Regions from separate parts of the Delftia sp. S65 genome, predicted to be linked through region 3. Evidence: predicted binding sites of a transcription regulator. Region 3 holds the regulator's gene; each other region holds the start of a gene.
The links. The regulator FNR, encoded in region 3, switches genes on or off when oxygen is low (the NO sensors DNR and NnrR bind a similar motif). The targets are predictions, from matches to a motif close to TTGATNNNNATCAA.

Region 1: the regulator FNR is predicted to act here: its motif matches at 2,950-2,963, upstream of IAE24_RS13970 (COX15/CtaA family protein).
Region 2: the regulator FNR is predicted to act here: its motif matches at 3,787-3,800, upstream of IAE24_RS09030 (FeoA family protein).

The regions. Positions count from the first base shown of each region.
Region 1 is NZ_JACVUR010000013.1:136,661-142,248, reverse strand. It holds gene IAE24_RS13980 (response regulator transcription factor) at 1-497, shown strand, start outside; gene cyoE (heme o synthase) at 578-1,483, opposite strand; gene IAE24_RS13970 (COX15/CtaA family protein) at 1,480-2,679, opposite strand; gene IAE24_RS13965 (hypothetical protein) at 3,500-3,910, shown strand; gene IAE24_RS13960 (hypothetical protein) at 4,072-4,254, shown strand; gene IAE24_RS13955 (hypothetical protein) at 4,251-4,517, shown strand; gene IAE24_RS13950 (hypothetical protein) at 4,669-4,950, shown strand; gene IAE24_RS13945 (class I SAM-dependent methyltransferase) at 4,989-5,588, opposite strand, start outside.
Region 2 is NZ_JACVUR010000007.1:105,000-110,587, reverse strand. It holds gene IAE24_RS09050 (aspartate aminotransferase family protein) at 1-233, shown strand, start outside; gene argF (ornithine carbamoyltransferase) at 244-1,176, shown strand; gene IAE24_RS09040 (hypothetical protein) at 1,263-1,457, opposite strand; gene feoB (ferrous iron transporter B) at 1,472-3,415, opposite strand; gene IAE24_RS09030 (FeoA family protein) at 3,412-3,753, opposite strand; gene IAE24_RS09025 (YkgJ family cysteine cluster protein) at 3,953-4,273, shown strand; gene IAE24_RS09020 (Lrp/AsnC family transcriptional regulator) at 4,321-4,791, opposite strand; gene IAE24_RS09015 (amino acid permease) at 4,930-5,588, shown strand, end outside.
Region 3 is NZ_JACVUR010000012.1:111,704-117,291, forward strand. It holds gene hemN (oxygen-independent coproporphyrinogen III oxidase) at 1-1,188, opposite strand, end outside; gene fnr (fumarate/nitrate reduction transcriptional regulator Fnr) at 1,351-2,070, shown strand; gene IAE24_RS13130 (hypothetical protein) at 2,152-2,439, opposite strand; gene IAE24_RS13135 (FixH family protein) at 2,619-2,933, opposite strand; gene ccoG (cytochrome c oxidase accessory protein CcoG) at 2,991-4,445, opposite strand; gene ccoP (cytochrome-c oxidase, cbb3-type subunit III) at 4,523-5,440, opposite strand; gene IAE24_RS13150 (cbb3-type cytochrome oxidase subunit 3) at 5,468-5,588, opposite strand, start outside.

The sequences.
Region 1 (5,588 bases), on a different contig from region 3:
CGACCTTTGCGCGCACGCTGACGCGCTCGTTCGAGCGGCGCGGCTACCGCGTGCTGCAGGCCGCCAGCGCCGAGGAAGTGCGCGAGCTGCTGCAGACGCACTCGCCGCAGTACGCCGTCATGGACCTCAAGCTGGCGGGCAACGCGTCGGGCCTGAGCTGCGTGCAGATGCTGCACCAGCACAGCCCCGAGGCGCTGATCGTCGTGCTCACAGGCTATGCCAGCATTGCCACGGCCGTGGAGGCGGTCAAGCTAGGCGCATGCCACTATCTGGCCAAGCCCTCCAACACCGACGATATCGAGGCCGCCTTCGGCCGCCTCGAAGGCCGCACCGACGTGGAACTGTCGCGCAACCCCACCTCCATCAAGACGCTGGAGTGGGAACACATCCACGAAACCCTGGCCGAGAGCGATTTCAACATCTCCGAAGCCGCCCGCCGCCTGGGCATGCACCGGCGCACGCTGGCGCGCAAGCTGGAAAAGCGGCAGATCAAGTAAGGCGGCAGGCACCAAGACAAACCGGGCCTCAAGGGCCCGGTTTTTCGTTGCGCGGCCATGGCCCTCAGGCCATCAACCCATCAGCCCAGCCAGAGGTAGTGATCGACCAGCAGCGCCAGGAACAGCACGCTCAGGTGGATCAGCGAGAAGCGGAATGTCTTGCGCGACAGCTGGTCCGAGTAATTGCGCCACAGTGCAAAGGCATAGGCACAGAAGCCCACGCTCAGCACCACGGCCACCACCAGGTACAGCCAGGAACTCATGCCGTACATGAAGGGCAGCATGCAGGCCGCAAACAGAATCACCGTGTACAGCAGGATCTGCAGCCGCGTGTACTCGCTGCCATGCGTCACGGGCAGCATGGGCAGGCCGGACTGGCGGTAGTCTTCCACGCGATACAGCGCCAGCGCCCAGAAATGGGGCGGCGTCCACAGGAAGATGATGAGGAACAGGATCAGCGCCTCGGGACCGACCTGGCCCGTCATCGCGGCCCAGCCCAGCACGGGCGGCATGGCACCGGAGGCGCCGCCGATCACGATGTTCTGCGGCGTGGCAGGCTTGAGGATCACCGTGTAGATCACGGCATAGCCCACGAAGGTGGCCAGCGTCAGCCACATGGTCAGCGGGTTGGTGCACAGCAGCAGCACCAGCGCGCCCAGCGTGCACAGGATGGCCGAGAAGGCCAGCGCCTGCTGGCTGCTCAGCTCGCCGCGCGCAGTGGGCCGCCAGGAGGTGCGCTTCATGCGCGCATCGATATGGCGCTCCACCAGGCAGTTGAAGGCGGCCGCCGCGCCCGCCACCAGCCAGATGCCCAGGCAGGCCAGCGCCATGTGCAGCCACTGGTCGGCGTTGGGCCAGCCGGGCACGGCCAGCACCATGCCGATCAGTGCGCAGAACACGATCAGCTGCACCACACGCGGCTTGGTCAGGGCATAGAACTGTGTCCAGCGCGAGGGCTCGACACTCAGGGAAGCTTGTTTACTCATGCAATCTCTCCACGGGCAACCGGCAGACCGTCCCGCAGTGCGCCCGGGCGGCTGGCCGCCAGGCACCAAACAATCACGGTCACCAGCGCAGCTGCGCCGCCCGTATGCAGCACCGCGGCCACCAGCGGCCAATCGAGCACCACGTTCGACAGGCCTGTCAGCACCTGCAGCACCAAAAACGCACCCAGCACGCGGCGCTGCGACGCCAGTGCGGGCACTTCACCCAAACGCCACCACAGCCCGGCCAGCGCAGCCACCACCACATAGGCCGCCAGGCGGTGCAGATAGTGGATGGCCGTGAGGCCCGCAAAGCTGATGTTGCTGCCGTCCTGCAGCAGGCCCAGCGGACGCCAGATCTGCAGCGCCTGCGAAAAATCCATGGCCGGCCACCAGCTGCCCTGGCAGGTCGGGAAACTGCTGCAGGCCAGCACCGCATAGTTGGTGCTGACCCAGCCGCCCAGCGCCACCTGCAGCACCAGCAGCGCAAGGCCCAGCCACAGCCCCGCGCGCAGCGCGGGCGAAATCACGGTCGCCCTTTGCTGGCGCGCAGCACGGCTCAACCCCACGGCGGGCACGCACAGCAAGGCCAGCAGCCCCGTGCCGCCCAGCAGGTGCAGGGTCACGATGGCCGGAAAAAGCTTCATGGTCACGGTCCAGGCGCCAAAGGCGCCCTGCAGGCAGACCCAGAACAGCGCCAGCGTGGGCCACCACGGACTCAGGGCACCGCCTGTGCCCTCCGCCCCTGTACGCTCGGCCCCTGCGCCACCCGCCCTGCCCAGGCGCCGCGCGCGCCGCCAGGCCATGATGGTCATGGCGATGATGAGCACGCCCACGGTGGTTGCCAGATAGCGGTGGACCATCTCTATCCATGCCTTGCCATGCGTCACCGGCCCGGTGGGCATAGCGGCCTGCGCCTCGGCAATCTGCGCGCGGGCGCCCATGGGGCTGGCGCTGCCATAGCAGCCCGGCCAGTCGGGGCAGCCCAGGCCGGAATCGGTCAGGCGGGTGAAGGCGCCGAACAGCACCAGATCGAAGGTCAGGAACAGCGTGAGCACCGACAGCGCCTGCAGCCGCTTGAGCGAGCCGCCGCTGCGATTGCGCAGCCACACCCAGGCCAGGGGGCCCAGCGCCAGCAACAGGCCCAGCAGCATCAGCTCCAGAACGGGGGCCAGATCGTACAGCGCCTGTTCGCTCACGCCCACCCTCCGCAGCGCGGCGTGCACCACACGGCATGGCCCACAGGCAAGCCGAAAGGCAATGCCGCAGGCGCATCCGGTTGGCGACAGCAGATCTTCATAAATGAGAGCAATTTGACGAGAAGGCTCAGCCCCATGCGCGAGATTGGATCGCAGGCCGGGCCTACAGAGAATCAGGACATGCACCCAGATACAGGCAGTGGGACGGCGCCCCATGCACAAGGCCCGCCAAGCGGGCCCGGTCGCTGCAACTTTCAGAGCAGCATGTCTTTGATATGAAACAATTCTACTTGGCTGCGAACCACTCAATCGCCCACGCATGCAGTGCCCCTAGATCGCAGCCAGCTTCTTTTGGCCGGTGCGATGCGGCTTGGGCCTGGCGCACACAAATTTCCACAGGACCCTGCCCAAGGCGTCGGCAGCCCAGCTTTACACGACTGCTCAGATTCGCTCAGATTCAGACACCTCGCGTTCCTTAGATTGGTGGTTTCACTTGGGAACCGGCAACTGCCGGGTGAGGCCATGATTGCAGGAGGCTCGTGGACTGTGCTTGATGGGCACGGAAACGAAATCGGGCGTGTCGAAGGCGATGAATTCGTCCGGTGCGGGACCAGGCCCATCTACCGCATCGATGGACCGGCGCTGTACTCCATGGACGGTTCGGCCAGACTGATGGGCTTTATCGAAGGGACCGAGGTCAGAACGCGGCAAGGCCGGATCTTCCTCAAATTTCTCGCACCTTGAGCGGCACTGCTCAGATTTGCTCATCTTCGGCCAGTCGAAGCCGGGGAGACTCCACGTCCAAGAAAACCTCCAGGCAATGGACCTCTTTTTCGTGCGCGTGCTCTCCAACAACGATTTCAATGCCTTCTGGGACGGCATCGCCCAGGACAAGCCCCTGAAGACGCCCGACAAGGGACGCACCGCGTCCTTCACTGTCATCCGCCGCAGCGACAGCGGCCTGGAAGTCAGAACGCACAAGGGCAACACGGTGCGCATAAGGCGGGAAGCTTTCGGCGCCGTGCTGCGCCATCTGGCCCAGGAGCATCACGGCGCCGAGCAGCCCTGCATCGTGGCCTCCAGCCAGCACCGGCCCGGCTTTCTGGGCTTTGCGGCCAAACAGGCCAACGACAACGCAGCCGTGGTGATCACCTACATCCTGCCCATACTGCAGGACGCAGGACTTGTGGAAATCGACGGCAACCGGCCCAACAGGACCTGGCTGCTTTGAACAACTGCACAGCCTTCGGCCTTTTGCGCCGGTCGATGACAATCTATGTCAATTCATTCATAGCCAATCACTAAGGCGCACAGATAATTGCCGGCATTCGTGTGAATTGTGAGAAGGGTCCGGGCCACGCTCGGCGCCCTTCGATGCTGGAGGATTGGCAGATGAGCGCCCCGGAAATGGAGGCCATACAGGAGCGGCTGAAGAAGCTGCGGGCCGACGAGGCGCTGGTCGCCGAGCAGCTGGACCGGCTGCAGGCCCAAAAGGCTGCGCTGCAGCACAGGCTGGCCATGATCCAGGGCGCCGTGCAGGTGCTTGAAGAGATGCGTCAGGAGCTGGGGCCATGAACCGTGGCAAGCCCGTCTCACCACCCGCATCGCCCCCCGCCTCACCCTGCGCATCGCCCACCTCCACCTTGCCCACAGCCGAAGACTGGCTGGCAAGAATTGCGGCCCTGGATGCCACGCAGCCCTCTCCCGCCCCGCCCCGTTTGCGCAACCCCCGCAAGGCAAAGCGCTGCAGGGCGGTCACCATCGTGGCAATGGCCGTGCTGCTGGGGCTGCTGGCCATCGCCCTGGCCGTGGCGGTGCAGTTGATGTGGGTCAAGTAGCTGTCACACGGCAGCAGCGGAAAGAGCCTTCAAGCGTGAAGCCAACCGAGCCGGGGCTGCTGTATACCCTCACATCCTGGCGAAGTCCCCATATTGTTTGCATGCTCACTTACGCCTAGCATGTGTCCACACTCAACGCAGTGGAGGTGCCATGGCCGATCCCGAAGAACCACTGGAAGTACGCTCAGAACGCTGGCAGTCGCTGAAGGGGCTGGACATCGCCTCCGTGGATCTGGGTCCCATCTGCGTGGTGCTCATGCTGACGCTGATCTGCATGGCCGTGATGATGCTGCTGGCCAAATCCGGCGCCGAGCAAGCACGGCAGGCCCAGCCATCGTCCCAGGCCAAGGGCCCGGCTCCCCGACCGAAGCCGGCGCAGCCCGTGACCGAACCCGCCCAGCAACAGACCTGGACACCGGCCTTGCGCACCTGAGGGCGACCTGAAGGCGGCAAGGCCAGGCCGCAGCACCTTCAGAGTTTCACCGAACGTGTCGCAATGAAGGTCGGCACGAACTTCTCGATCACAAAACGGGCATGGGGCTGCCAGTCTTCATGAAAGCCCGTCAGCACCAACCCCGCATCCAGCTGGCCGCCGATCTGATCGGCCAGCGTATGGCCGAACACCAGCGCCTCATTGCGCTCCCGCTTGGCATCAAGCGCTGCGGGCGGCAAATCCACCACATCGGAATACGGAAGGCGCCGCGCAGGCCGCATGAGCCCTTGCTCGCGCAACGCGGGATCGCGGTCCTCCACGAAGACCACCGGATTCCAGAAGCTGGACAGAAGGCGCCCACCCTTCGCGAGCACCCGCGCGCATTCACGCCATACGGGCCGCACATCAGGCACGTAGAGGTTGGAGATGGGGTGAAAGATCACATCGAAGCCGGCATCTGCAAAAACGCCCAGATCGCGCATATCGCCCTGCACGCAGGTCAGCGCAAGGCCTTCGCGCTGCGCAACATGGCGGTCCTGTGCAAGCTGCCCGGCGGAGGCATCGAACACGGTGACCTGCGCACCCGCCGCCGCAAGAATGGGTCCCTGCTGCCCGCCTCCACTGGCAAGGCAGAGGAT
Region 2 (5,588 bases), on a different contig from region 3:
TGGCCGACGTCAAGGGCGTGGTCGATGTGCGCGGCCAGGGCCTGATCATCGGCATCGAGCTGAACAAGCCCTGCGGCGCCCTGCTGGGCCGTGGTGCCGAAGCCGGCCTGCTGTTCAGCGTGACCGCCGACACCGTGGTGCGCCTGGTGCCGCCGCTGATCATGACCGAGGCCGAAGCCGACGAAGTGGTCGCCAAGCTCAAGCCCCTGATCGTGCAATTCCTGTCCGAATGAGTACCTGCCTATGACTGCCATCAAGCACTATCTGCAGTTTTCCGACTTCACGGCCGACGAGTACGCCTATGTGCTCGAACGCGCGGCCCTGATCAAGAAGAAGTTCAAGGGCTACGAAAAGCACCACACGCTCAGCGACCGCACGCTGGCCATGATCTTCGAGAAGGCCAGCACGCGCACCCGCGTGAGCTTCGAGGCGGGCATGTACCAGCTCGGCGGCTCGGTGGTCCACCTGACCACGGGCGACAGCCAGCTGGGCCGCGCCGAGCCCATCGAGGACAGCGCACGCGTCATCAGCCGCATGACCGACCTGGTGATGATCCGAACCTACGGCCAGGACAAGATCGTGCGCTTTGCCGAATACTCGCGCGTGCCCGTCATCAACGGCCTGACCAACGAGTTCCACCCCTGCCAGATCCTGGCCGACATCTTCACCTTCATCGAGCACCGCGGCTCGATCCAGGGCAAGACCGTCGCCTGGGTCGGCGACGGCAACAACATGGCCAACACCTGGCTGCAGGCGGCCGACCTGCTGGGCTTCACCGTCCACGTCAGCACGCCGGGCGGCTACGAGGTGGAGGAGAAGCTGGCCTTTGGCGGCAAGACCCCGCGCGAGGGCTGCTACAAGGTCTTCAAGGACCCGCTGGACGCCTGCAAGGGCGCCGACCTGGTGACCACCGACGTGTGGACCAGCATGGGCTACGAGGCCGAGAACGAAGCCCGCAAGAAGGCCTTTGCCGACTGGTGCGTGGACGCCGAAATGATGGCCGCGGCACGTGGCGATGCCCTGTTCATGCACTGCCTGCCCGCCCATCGCGGCGAGGAAGTGGAGGCCGAGGTCATCGACGGGCCGCAGTCCGTGGTCTGGGATGAGGCGGAGAACCGGATGCACGTGCAAAAGGCACTCATGGAATACCTGCTGCTGGGCCGCCAGCCGAACTGACAACGCAGCCCGCTCAAAAAAGAATGCCTGCAGGCTTTGCGCCTGCAGGCATTCTTTTTTTCCTGGCGGAAGTTCGGGCCGTGGCCTTACGGCCCCCGCTTGTCCGGTGCGCAACTGTCCCCGCCGCAGGCACTGCAGCCGCCACAGCCGCCCGCATCCTTGGGCGCCAGTGCCGGATGCATCTGCCCGGCCTTCTGGCGCCAGCGCGCGGGCAGATAGCGCCAGACCAGAGACACGCCGGCCAGGGCCACTATCAGACCCACGATGATGTTTTGCCACATGGTCCGTGCTCCTTTCAGCCCGCGCCCAATGCGATGGCCACGCGGTAGGTGATGAAGCTGGCAAGGTAGGCCAGCGCGAACAGATAGCCGGTCATCAACAGCGGATAGCGCCAGCCGTTGGTCTCGCGCCGCACGGCGGCCAGCGTGGAGATGCACTGGGGCGCGAACACGAACCAGGCCAGCAGCGACAGCGCCGTGGCCATAGACCAGGTGTGGGCGATCAGCGGGCCCAGTTGCTCGGCCATAGCCTCGTCGCTGGCGGCGGACAGGGCATAGACCGTGCCCATGGCGCTGACGGCCACTTCGCGCGCGGCCATGCCCGGCACCAGGGCGATGGCGATCTGCCAGTTGAAGCCGATCGGCGCCAGCACCACCTCCAGCCAGCCGCCGATGCGGCCTGCAAAGCTGTAGCGGATGGCCGCTTCGGTGACGCCATCGGGCGGCGCCGGGTAGCTGGCCAGGAACCACAGCACGATGCTCACGGTCAGGATGATGCCGCCCACGCGGCGCAGGAAGATCATGGCGCGCTCGTACAGGCCCAGGGCCAGGCTGCGCGGGCTGGGCCAGCGGTAGGAGGGCAGTTCCATCAGCAGTGGCGTGGGTCCGGCGCTGCGGCCGGCCAACTTGGCCACGCCGGCCACGGCCATGGCGCTGGCGATGCCGGCCACGTACAGCGCGAACAGCACCAGGCCCTGCAGGTTGAAGATGCCGCCCACAGTGCGCTCGGGAATGAAGGCGCTGATCAGCAGCGCATAGACCGGCAGGCGCGCCGAGCAGGTCATCAGCGGCGCGATCATGATGGTCACCAGGCGGTCGCGCCAGCTGGTGATGGAGCGCGTGGCCATGATGCCGGGCACGGCGCAGGCGAAGCTGGACAGCAGCGGAATGAAGGAGCGGCCCGACAGGCCGACCTTGCCCATGATGCGGTCCAGCATGAAGGCGGCACGCGGCAGGTAGCCCGAGTCTTCGAGAGCAAGGATGAACAGGAACAGGATCAGGATCTGCGGCAGGAAGACCAGCACGGCGCCGGTGCCCGCGATCACGCCGTCGGCCAGCAGGCTGCGCAGCGCGCCTTCGGGCATGTGCTCGTTGACCAGGGCCGAGACGGCCGAGACGCCGCCCTCGATGCCGTCCATCAGCGGCTGCGCCCAGCTGAACACGGCCTGGAACATCAGGAACAGCGTGGCCGCCAGCAGCAGCATGCCCCACAGCGGGTGCAGCACCACGGCGTCGATGCGGTCGTCGCGCCGGGTGTCCACCACGGGCTCCTTGACGCAGTCGGCCATGATGCGGGCCACCTGCTGGTGCAGGGCCAGCACCTGCTCGCGCGCATCGTCCGGGCGGGCCGGGGCCTGCTGCTGCGGCGCCGCCAGGGCGCGGGCTTCGGGGCCGTCCAGCCATTGCAGCAGTTCGCGCGCGCCGTCCTGGCGCACGCCCACCGTGGACAGCACGGGCATGCCCAGGGCGCGTGACAGCGCCTCGCGGTCGATATCGATGCCCTGGCGCCTAGCCATGTCGCTCATGTTGAGCACCAGCAGCATGGGCAGGCCCAGGCGCTGGGCTTCCAGCACCAGGCGCAGGTTCAGGCGCAGGTGGGTGGCGTCGGTGACGCAGACCAGCAGTTCGGGCGGCGCCTCGCGCGCATGGCGACCCGAGACGATGTCGCGCGTGATGCGCTCATCCTCGCTGTGCGCATGCAGGCTGTAGGTGCCCGGCAGGTCCAGCACGCGCACACGCCGGCCGCTGGCCGTGCTCAGCCAGCCTTCCTTGCGCTCCACGGTCACGCCCGCGTAGTTGGCCACCTTCTGGCGTGCGCCGGTCAGCAGGTTGAACAAGGCTGTCTTGCCGCAGTTGGGGTTGCCCAGCAAGGCCAGGCGCAGTGCGGAATCACCGCTGCCGCCGCCACCCTGGGCAGGCTGCAGCGGCTGGATGAGCTTGGGAGAGGACGACGCGCTCATGCCACCGCCTCCGGCGCCACGCGCACCAGGGCCGCCTCATGGCGGCGCAGCGCGAACGTGGCCTGGCCTACGCGCACGGCCAGCGGGTCGTCGCCCGGAAAGCCTGCGGCCAGGATGCGAACGGGCTCGCCCGGCAGGAAACCGATTTCCATGAGGCGCAGCAGCAGTTCCTGCTCGGCCGTGTCGCGCGCCGCATGGAGTTCGACCACGCGCGCCGGAACCTGGCGCGGCAGCGCATCCAGGGTGATGGCCGCAGCCGTGGCCGGGCTTGGAGAGCTGGGAGGCGCGGACAGCGCGGACGGAGCCGTGGCGTCCGTCCCGGGATTCATCGAATGCATGGCGTGTTGTATCAACTGATTTTTATTCTCATTTTGATTTTGATCGAATCCCCGTGGGAAGCCCGCGCATGGTATCGGAGTAAGAGGCAGGGTCTTGCCAAAGGGCCGTCATGGTTTTTGGCCGGTTCCAGGCGCCCCGCACGCGTGCGCGCGACAATCGCGCTCCCACGATCCGCACCTGCACCTGCTTGCCCACGCCATGACCCATCCCTGCCTGAGCTGCGGCGCCTGCTGCGCATCGTTTCGCGTGGACTTTTCCGTGCACGAGTCGCAGGAGCATGGCGGCCGCGTGCCGGCCGGGCTGATCGAGGAAGTCACCGACTACACCTGCCGCATGCGCGGCACGGACTGGTCGCGCCCGCGCTGCGCAGCGCTGGTGGGCAAGGTGGGCGAGAAGGCCCATTGCGGCATCTACGAGTGGCGGCCCTCTCCTTGCCGCGAATTTGCGGCCGGCAGCGATGCCTGCAACCGCGTGCGCGTGCGCCATGGCATGCAGGCACTGGACAGCGGCCTGCTGTAGCAACCAGTCAGGCGCAGCCGGCCGCCAACAGCCGCCACCACCAGCCGTTATTCCACGGGCAGCCCCGCCAACTGCCCCTTGAACTCCTGCAGCGAGAAATGCGTGTGCACCTGGCGCACGCCGGGCAGCCGGTGCAGGCGGGTGAGCAGCAGATCGGAATAGGCATCGAGATCGCGCGCCACGACGACCAGCAGGAAGTCCTCCGGCCCCGAGATGCCGTGGAACATCACGACCTCGGGAATGGCGCAGACCGCTTCCTGGAAGTGGCGCGATGACTCCTCGTTCTGATGGTCTATGCCCACCATCACGAAGGCCAGCACGCCAAAGCCGATGGCGCGCCGGCTCAGCGCGGCGTGGTAGCCGGTGATCACGCCCTCATCTTCCAGCCGCTTGATGCGCCGCCACGACGGCGATTGCGACAAGTGCACGCGTTGCGCCAATTCGCCCGAGGTCAGCCGCGCGTTGTCCTGCAAGGCGCGGATCAGCAGCCGGTCCGTTCTGTCGATCTCGATTGACATAAACCACCTATGAATTCATGTTTCACAGAATAACTTATCCAAGATCAAGCGCATTTAGGGATAACTACTAAACGCCCTGCGAAGGCCGTAACTAGCATCCGCCTCCGAAGCCCCCCACAGCAACGGAGACAACAACCCATGCCAGCCTTCGAAGACATCGTCCAGCGCGAAGCCGGACTCCAACAGCAGCTGTCCGCCGGACAGATGACCATGATCGCCATCGGCGGTGCCGTCGGCACCGGCCTGTTCCTGGGCAGCGGCTTTGCCATCGGCTTCGCCGGGCCCAGCGTGCTGATCAGCTATGCCATCGGCGCGGTGATCTCGCTGCTGCTGATGGGCTGCCTGGCCGAGATGACGGTGGCCCATCCGACCTCGGGCTCGTTCGGCGCCTATGCCGAGCACTACATCGCCCCCTGGGCCGGCTTCGTGGTGCGCTATGCCTACTGGGCCTGCGTGGTGCTGGCCGTGGGCACCGAGGTGACGGCCGTGGGCCTGTACATGGGCTACTGGTTCCCCGAGGTGCCGCGCTGGGCCTGGGTGGTGATCTTCTCGGGCGCGCTGATCGGCGTGAACATGATGAGCGTCAAGGCCTTCGGCGCCGTGGAGTACAGCTTCTCCATGATCAAGATCATCGCCATCGTGGCCTTCATCGTGGTCGGCGCCTGGGTGGTGTTCGGCACCCGCCCGGCCGGCGTGGGCTTTGCCAACTACGTCAACAACGGCGGCTTCTTCCCCAACGGCCTGTGGGGCACCTGGGTGGGCGTGATCATCGCCATCTTCAGCTACCTGAGCATCGA
Region 3 (5,588 bases):
CAGCCAGGCCTGCTCCATGGGCTCGAACAGCACGGCGCCCTGGCACATGATGGCCATGATGACGGCGCGGCGCACCAGGTCGTCGCGCGACAGCGCCAGGCCCCGCACCACGGGCAGGTGGCTGGCGTCGATGGCGTCGTAGTACTCCTCCAGCGTCTTGGCGTTCTGGCTGTAGCTGGCACCCACCTTGCCGATGGCCGAAACGCCCAGCGCAATCAGGTCGCAGTCGGGCTGGGTGCTGTAGCCCTGGAAGTTGCGGTGCAGCCGGCCCTGGCGCTTGGCCACGGCCAGCGAGTCCTCCGGCAGGGCGAAGTGGTCCATGCCCACATAGACATAGCCACCGTCCATGAACGCGGCGATGGAACGCGACAGCATGGCCAGCTTGTCGGCCCCCTGGGGCAGATCCTCGGCCGCAATGCGCCGCTGCGGCTTGAAGCGCTCGGGCAGGTGGGCATAGGCATAGAGCGCGATGCGGTCGGGCCGCAGCGCGTTGACCTGGGCCAGCGTGCGCTCGAAGGATTCGGGCGTCTGCTTGGGCAGGCCGTAGATCAGGTCCACGTTGATGGAGGCAAAGCCCAGCTGCCGCGCGGCCGCCACCAGCTCGAACACCTGCTCGGCCGGCTGCACGCGGTGCACGGCGATCTGCACCTGCTCGTCGAAGTCCTGCACGCCGAAGCTCAGGCGATTGAAGCCCAGCTCCTTGAGCACGGCCAGGCGCTCGACGCTGACGGTGCGCGGATCGACCTCGATGGAGTACTCGCCACCCGGCTCCAGCTTGAAATGCTCGCGCAACAGGCCCATCAGCGTGCGCAGCTCGTCGTCGGAGAAGAAGGTGGGCGTGCCGCCGCCCAGGTGCAGCTGGCTGACGGTCTGGCCCTTGCCGCAATGGGCCGTGTGCAAGGCCATCTCGCGCGCCAGGTAGTCCAGGTAGACGGCGGCGCGATCGTGGTGGCGCGTCACGATCTTGTTGCAGGCGCAGTAATAGCAAAGCGACTCGCAAAAGGGCACGTGCACATACAGCGACAAAGGCATGGCACGCGCTGCGGTACTCGATTTGCGTTGTTGCAGCGCCAGGATATAGTCCTCTGCACCAAAGGCCTCGACAAAGCGGTCGGCGGTAGGGAACGAGGTGTATCGGGGCCCCGGTACGTCAAAGCGACGCAGCAGCTCTGGGGTGACAGCGGTCATGGGTTTTTTCCTCTAATACCTCGACTGTGCCGCAGCACATCGGTCATGTCCTTGACTCATATCAAGAGTTGTTTGAGGGACTGCTGCGACAATTTGATCCAACTCATCGCAATCCACGAGGTCACCGCCGGCACGCTGTGTGCCGCTGATGTTTATCACTCCATGAACCTTCAGACCATCAAAGCCTCCTGCTCCAACTGCAACCTGCGCGAACTGTGCATGCCCATGGGCCTGGATGCCGAGCAGATGCAGCGCATCGACGACATCGTGGCCACGCGCCGCAAGGTCAAGCGCGGAGGCCTGCTGTTTCGCAACGGCGAGACATTCACCTCGCTGTACGCCATCCGCACCGGCTTCTTCAAGACCTGCGTGGCCACCGAGGACGGACGCGACCAGGTCACAGGCTTTCAGATGGCCGGCGAGATCATCGGCCTGGACGGCATCGTCAACGACCACCACACCTGCGATGCCGTCGCGCTGGAAGACGCCGAAGTCTGCGTCATGCCCTTCGACAAGCTGGAAGACCTGTCGCGCGAGGTCACGGCCCTGCAAAACCATGTGCACAAGGTCATGAGCCGCGAGATCGTGCGCGAGCACGGCGTGATGCTGCTGCTGGGCAGCATGCGCGCCGAAGAGCGCCTGGCCGCCTTCGTGCTCAACCTCGTGCAGCGCCTGCATGCACGGGGCTTTTCCAAGTCCGAACTGGTGCTGCGCATGACGCGCGAGGAAATCGGCAGCTACCTGGGCCTGAAGCTGGAGACGGTGAGCCGCACCTTCTCCAAGTTCGCGGACGACAACATCATCGAGGTGCGCCAGCGCCATCTGCGCATCCTGGACACGGAGGCGCTCAAGCGCATCGTCAACAGCCAGCAGTGCCAGTGAGGCTGCAAGGGCGGCAAGCATTCATCCGCCAATGAACAAGGCCCGCGACAGCGGGCCTTGTTCATTGCGGCGGGCTCTCGCTCAGTCCCGCCCCAGCCCCTGCATGGCCAGGTCCGGGTCGGGCTCGGAGACCACGCCGTCATTGAGATCGCGGGCCGAGCAGCCCAGCATGGTGGTCATCAGGCTGGAGAGCATGGTCACGCCCCAGAAGGCGAAGAAGGCCAGCGTGTAGATGCCCTGGCGCGACCAGCCCAGGTCGCCGAGCCAATGCAGCTCCAGCGGGTCCACAAAGGCAAAAACCAGCATCTCCATCACGGCGGCTGCCAGAAAGGCAGGCCAGGCAATCCACATCCAGCGTTGGGCCAACATCAGCGATCTCCTTGTGCTGTCGAGGGGTCGCCTTCATTGTGCGCCGCGCCAACGCATGGCGCCAAGCCCCGCAGCGCCCTGCACGCCTGTAGGAAACCCTCACCCGTCGCGCATGCCGGAGATGCGATCCGCCATGCAAAAAGGCCGCGACTGCGGCCTCTTGCAGGGGTGCACGGCGATCAGCGGTCCGTGGGGTGATCGTGCGCGGGCGTAGCCGCATGGTTGCGGCCGGTGACGGCGGGCGCCATGCTCTTGGGCACTTCGCGCACGCCATCGGCACGCTCGTTGATCGTGATGCCGTTGCGGTAGTAGTCGGGGTCGATCACGGGATCGGCGCCATTGATGGCGATGATGGCCGTGATCACGGCAGCGACCACCACGGCCGCCGGGCCGGCCACCACCAGCCAGACATGGCCGAACCTCCACCAGGGCTTGCCGGCGTCGGGGTGCGAGGGAGCCTGCGCGGGCGCGGAAACTGCGGGACTGGAAGACATGGGAAACCTCTTTCTTTCAGGCGGCAGGCGCGGACCGTGCCGCGCCTGCCAGGAACATCACCGGGGCACCAGGAAGACGGCCTTTTCGGACGCGCGTCCCGCGCCTGAATGCACGGCATCGATATCGAAGAATACGGTGTGCGAGCCCGGCTCGGCCGAACCGTAGGGAATCTGCAGTCGCGCCGCAATGCCGCGCGTCTCGGCCGGGCCGACCTCGACTTCCTGCTCGGACGCCAGCTCCAGCCCATCGAGGCCATGGGCGCTGATGCGGTAGCGCTGGGCCTGCTCGGTGGCATTCATGATCTGCAGGCGGTAGACATTCTCCAGCTTGCCGCCCGCCACGATGCGCGACAGCGAGGCGCGGTCGCGGATCACGTCCACCTTGACCGACTGGCGCAACGCCAGGCTCACGATCATGGCCACGCTCAAGCCGATCAGCACGGCCGAGTAGATCAGCACGCGCGGACGGAAGATGCGGCGCAACACCTGGGCACGCCGCCACAGGCCGGCCATGGCGTTCTGCGTGGTCAGGCGGATCAGGCCGCGCGGGTACTCCATCTTGTCCATGATGGAATTGCAGGCGTCTATGCACAGGCCGCAGCCAATGCATTCGTATTGCAGGCCGTTGCGGATGTCGATGCCCACGGGGCAGACCTGCACGCACATCTTGCAGTCGATGCAGTCGCCCAGGCCCTGGGCCTTGTAGTCCACCTTCTTGGTGCGCGGTGCACGCGGCTCGCCCCGGCCCGTGTCGTAGCTGACGATCATGGTGTCCCGGTCGAACATGGCGCTCTGAAAGCGCGCATAGGGGCACATGTACTTGCAGACCTGCTCGCGCATGTAGCCCGCGTTGCCATAGGTGGCAAAGCTGTAGAACAGCACCCAGAACATCTGCCAGCTGCCCTGCAGCGCCAGCAGCTCGCCGCCCAGCTCGCGGATGGGCACGAAGTAGCCCACGAAGGTGAAGCCGGTCCACAGCGCAATGGCGATCCACAGCAACTGCTTGAGCGACTTCTTCCAGGCCTTCTCGAAGGTCCAGCCGTTCTTGTCCAGCCGCATGCGCGCGCTGCGGTCGCCTTCGACCTTGCGCTCCACCCACATGAAGATCTCGGTGTAGACCGTCTGCGGGCACGAGAAGCCGCACCACAGGCGCCCGGCCACGGCCGTGAACAGGAACAATGCCAGCGCCGAGATGATCAGCAGGCCCGCCAGGTAGATGAAGTCCTGCGGGTACAGCACCAGCCCGAAGAGATAGAAGCGCCGCGTTCCGAGGTCGAACAGCACCATCTGGCGCTGGCCCCACTCCAGCCAGGGCAGGCCGTAGAAAACCAGTTGGGTAAGAAACACCAGGGCCCATCGCCAGCGTGCGAAGACACCGCTGATGGAGCGCGGGTAGACCTTCTTTTCCGACTCGAACATCGACACCAGCTCGCCCGGATCAGGCGTGGCCGGCGTGATCGGAATGACTTTGCGGGGAGGCTTCCCGGTGTCATCCCCGCTCTCGGGCTTCATGGTGGGTTCCTTTGTTTTTTTGAAATATCTGAAAACTCAAAACGCAAAAAGGCGGCGCCGCAGCGCCGCCCCCGTGCTTACTGACGGACTGCGCCGTCTTTGTGCGACATGCCCCAGACATAGGAAGCAAGCACCGCGATCTGCGCCTCGGTCAGCTTGTCCTTCTGGGCAGGCATCTCGTTGTGCTTGCCGTTGTTGATCATGGCCGTGATGGCGGCCTCGCCCCAGCCGTGCAGCCAGATGTCATCGGTCAGGTTGGGTGCGCCCAGGGCCTGGTTGCCCTTGCCGTCCATGCCGTGGCAGGCAGCGCAGGCCGTGAACTTGGACTTGCCCAGCGAGGCCTTGAGCGAGTCGTGCGGGCTGCCCGACAGGCTCAGCACATAGTGCGAGAGGTTGCGCACATCGTCGGGCGTGCCGACGGCAGCGGCCATGGGCGGCATGATGCCGATGCGGCCGCCCGTGATGGTTTCCCTGATCTTCTCGGGCGTGCCGCCATGCAGCCAGTCGCCATCGGTCAGGTTGGGGAAGCTCTTGCCGCCGCGTGCGTCCGAGCCGTGGCACTGTGCGCAGTTGTTCATGAACAGGCGCTCGCCGATGGCCATGGCCTGGGGGTCCTTGGCCATGTCTTCGGTGCTCATGCTCGTGAACTTGGCGTACAGCGGCTCCAGGTCCGCGCGGGCCTTGGCCATCTCGTTTTCATAGGCGCCCAGCTGCGTCCAGCCCAGCTTGCCCGCGAACGAGCCCAGGCCCGGATAGGCCGCCAGGTAGGCGAAGCCGAACACCGAGGTGATGATGAACAGCCACATCCACCACTTGGGCATGGGGTTGTTCAGCTCGCGCAGGTCCTCGTCCCAGACGTGGCCCGTGGTGTTGTCGGCCGAGGGGACCACCTTCTTGCGTGCGGTGAGATACAGCAGCAGCAGGCAGCCGATGATGCCGCCCAGCGTGATCGCCGTGACATAGATCGACCAGAAGTTGTTTACGAAATCGCTCATGGGAAGTTCTCGTTCTGGTGGAGGGACTCAGTCTTGCTCGAACGGCAGCTGGGCGGCCTCGTCGAAACGGGCCTGGTTGCGGCGGGCGAACGCCCACCACCAGATGCCGATGAAGCAGGCCAGCGAGGCCAGCGTGGCCACGATGCGC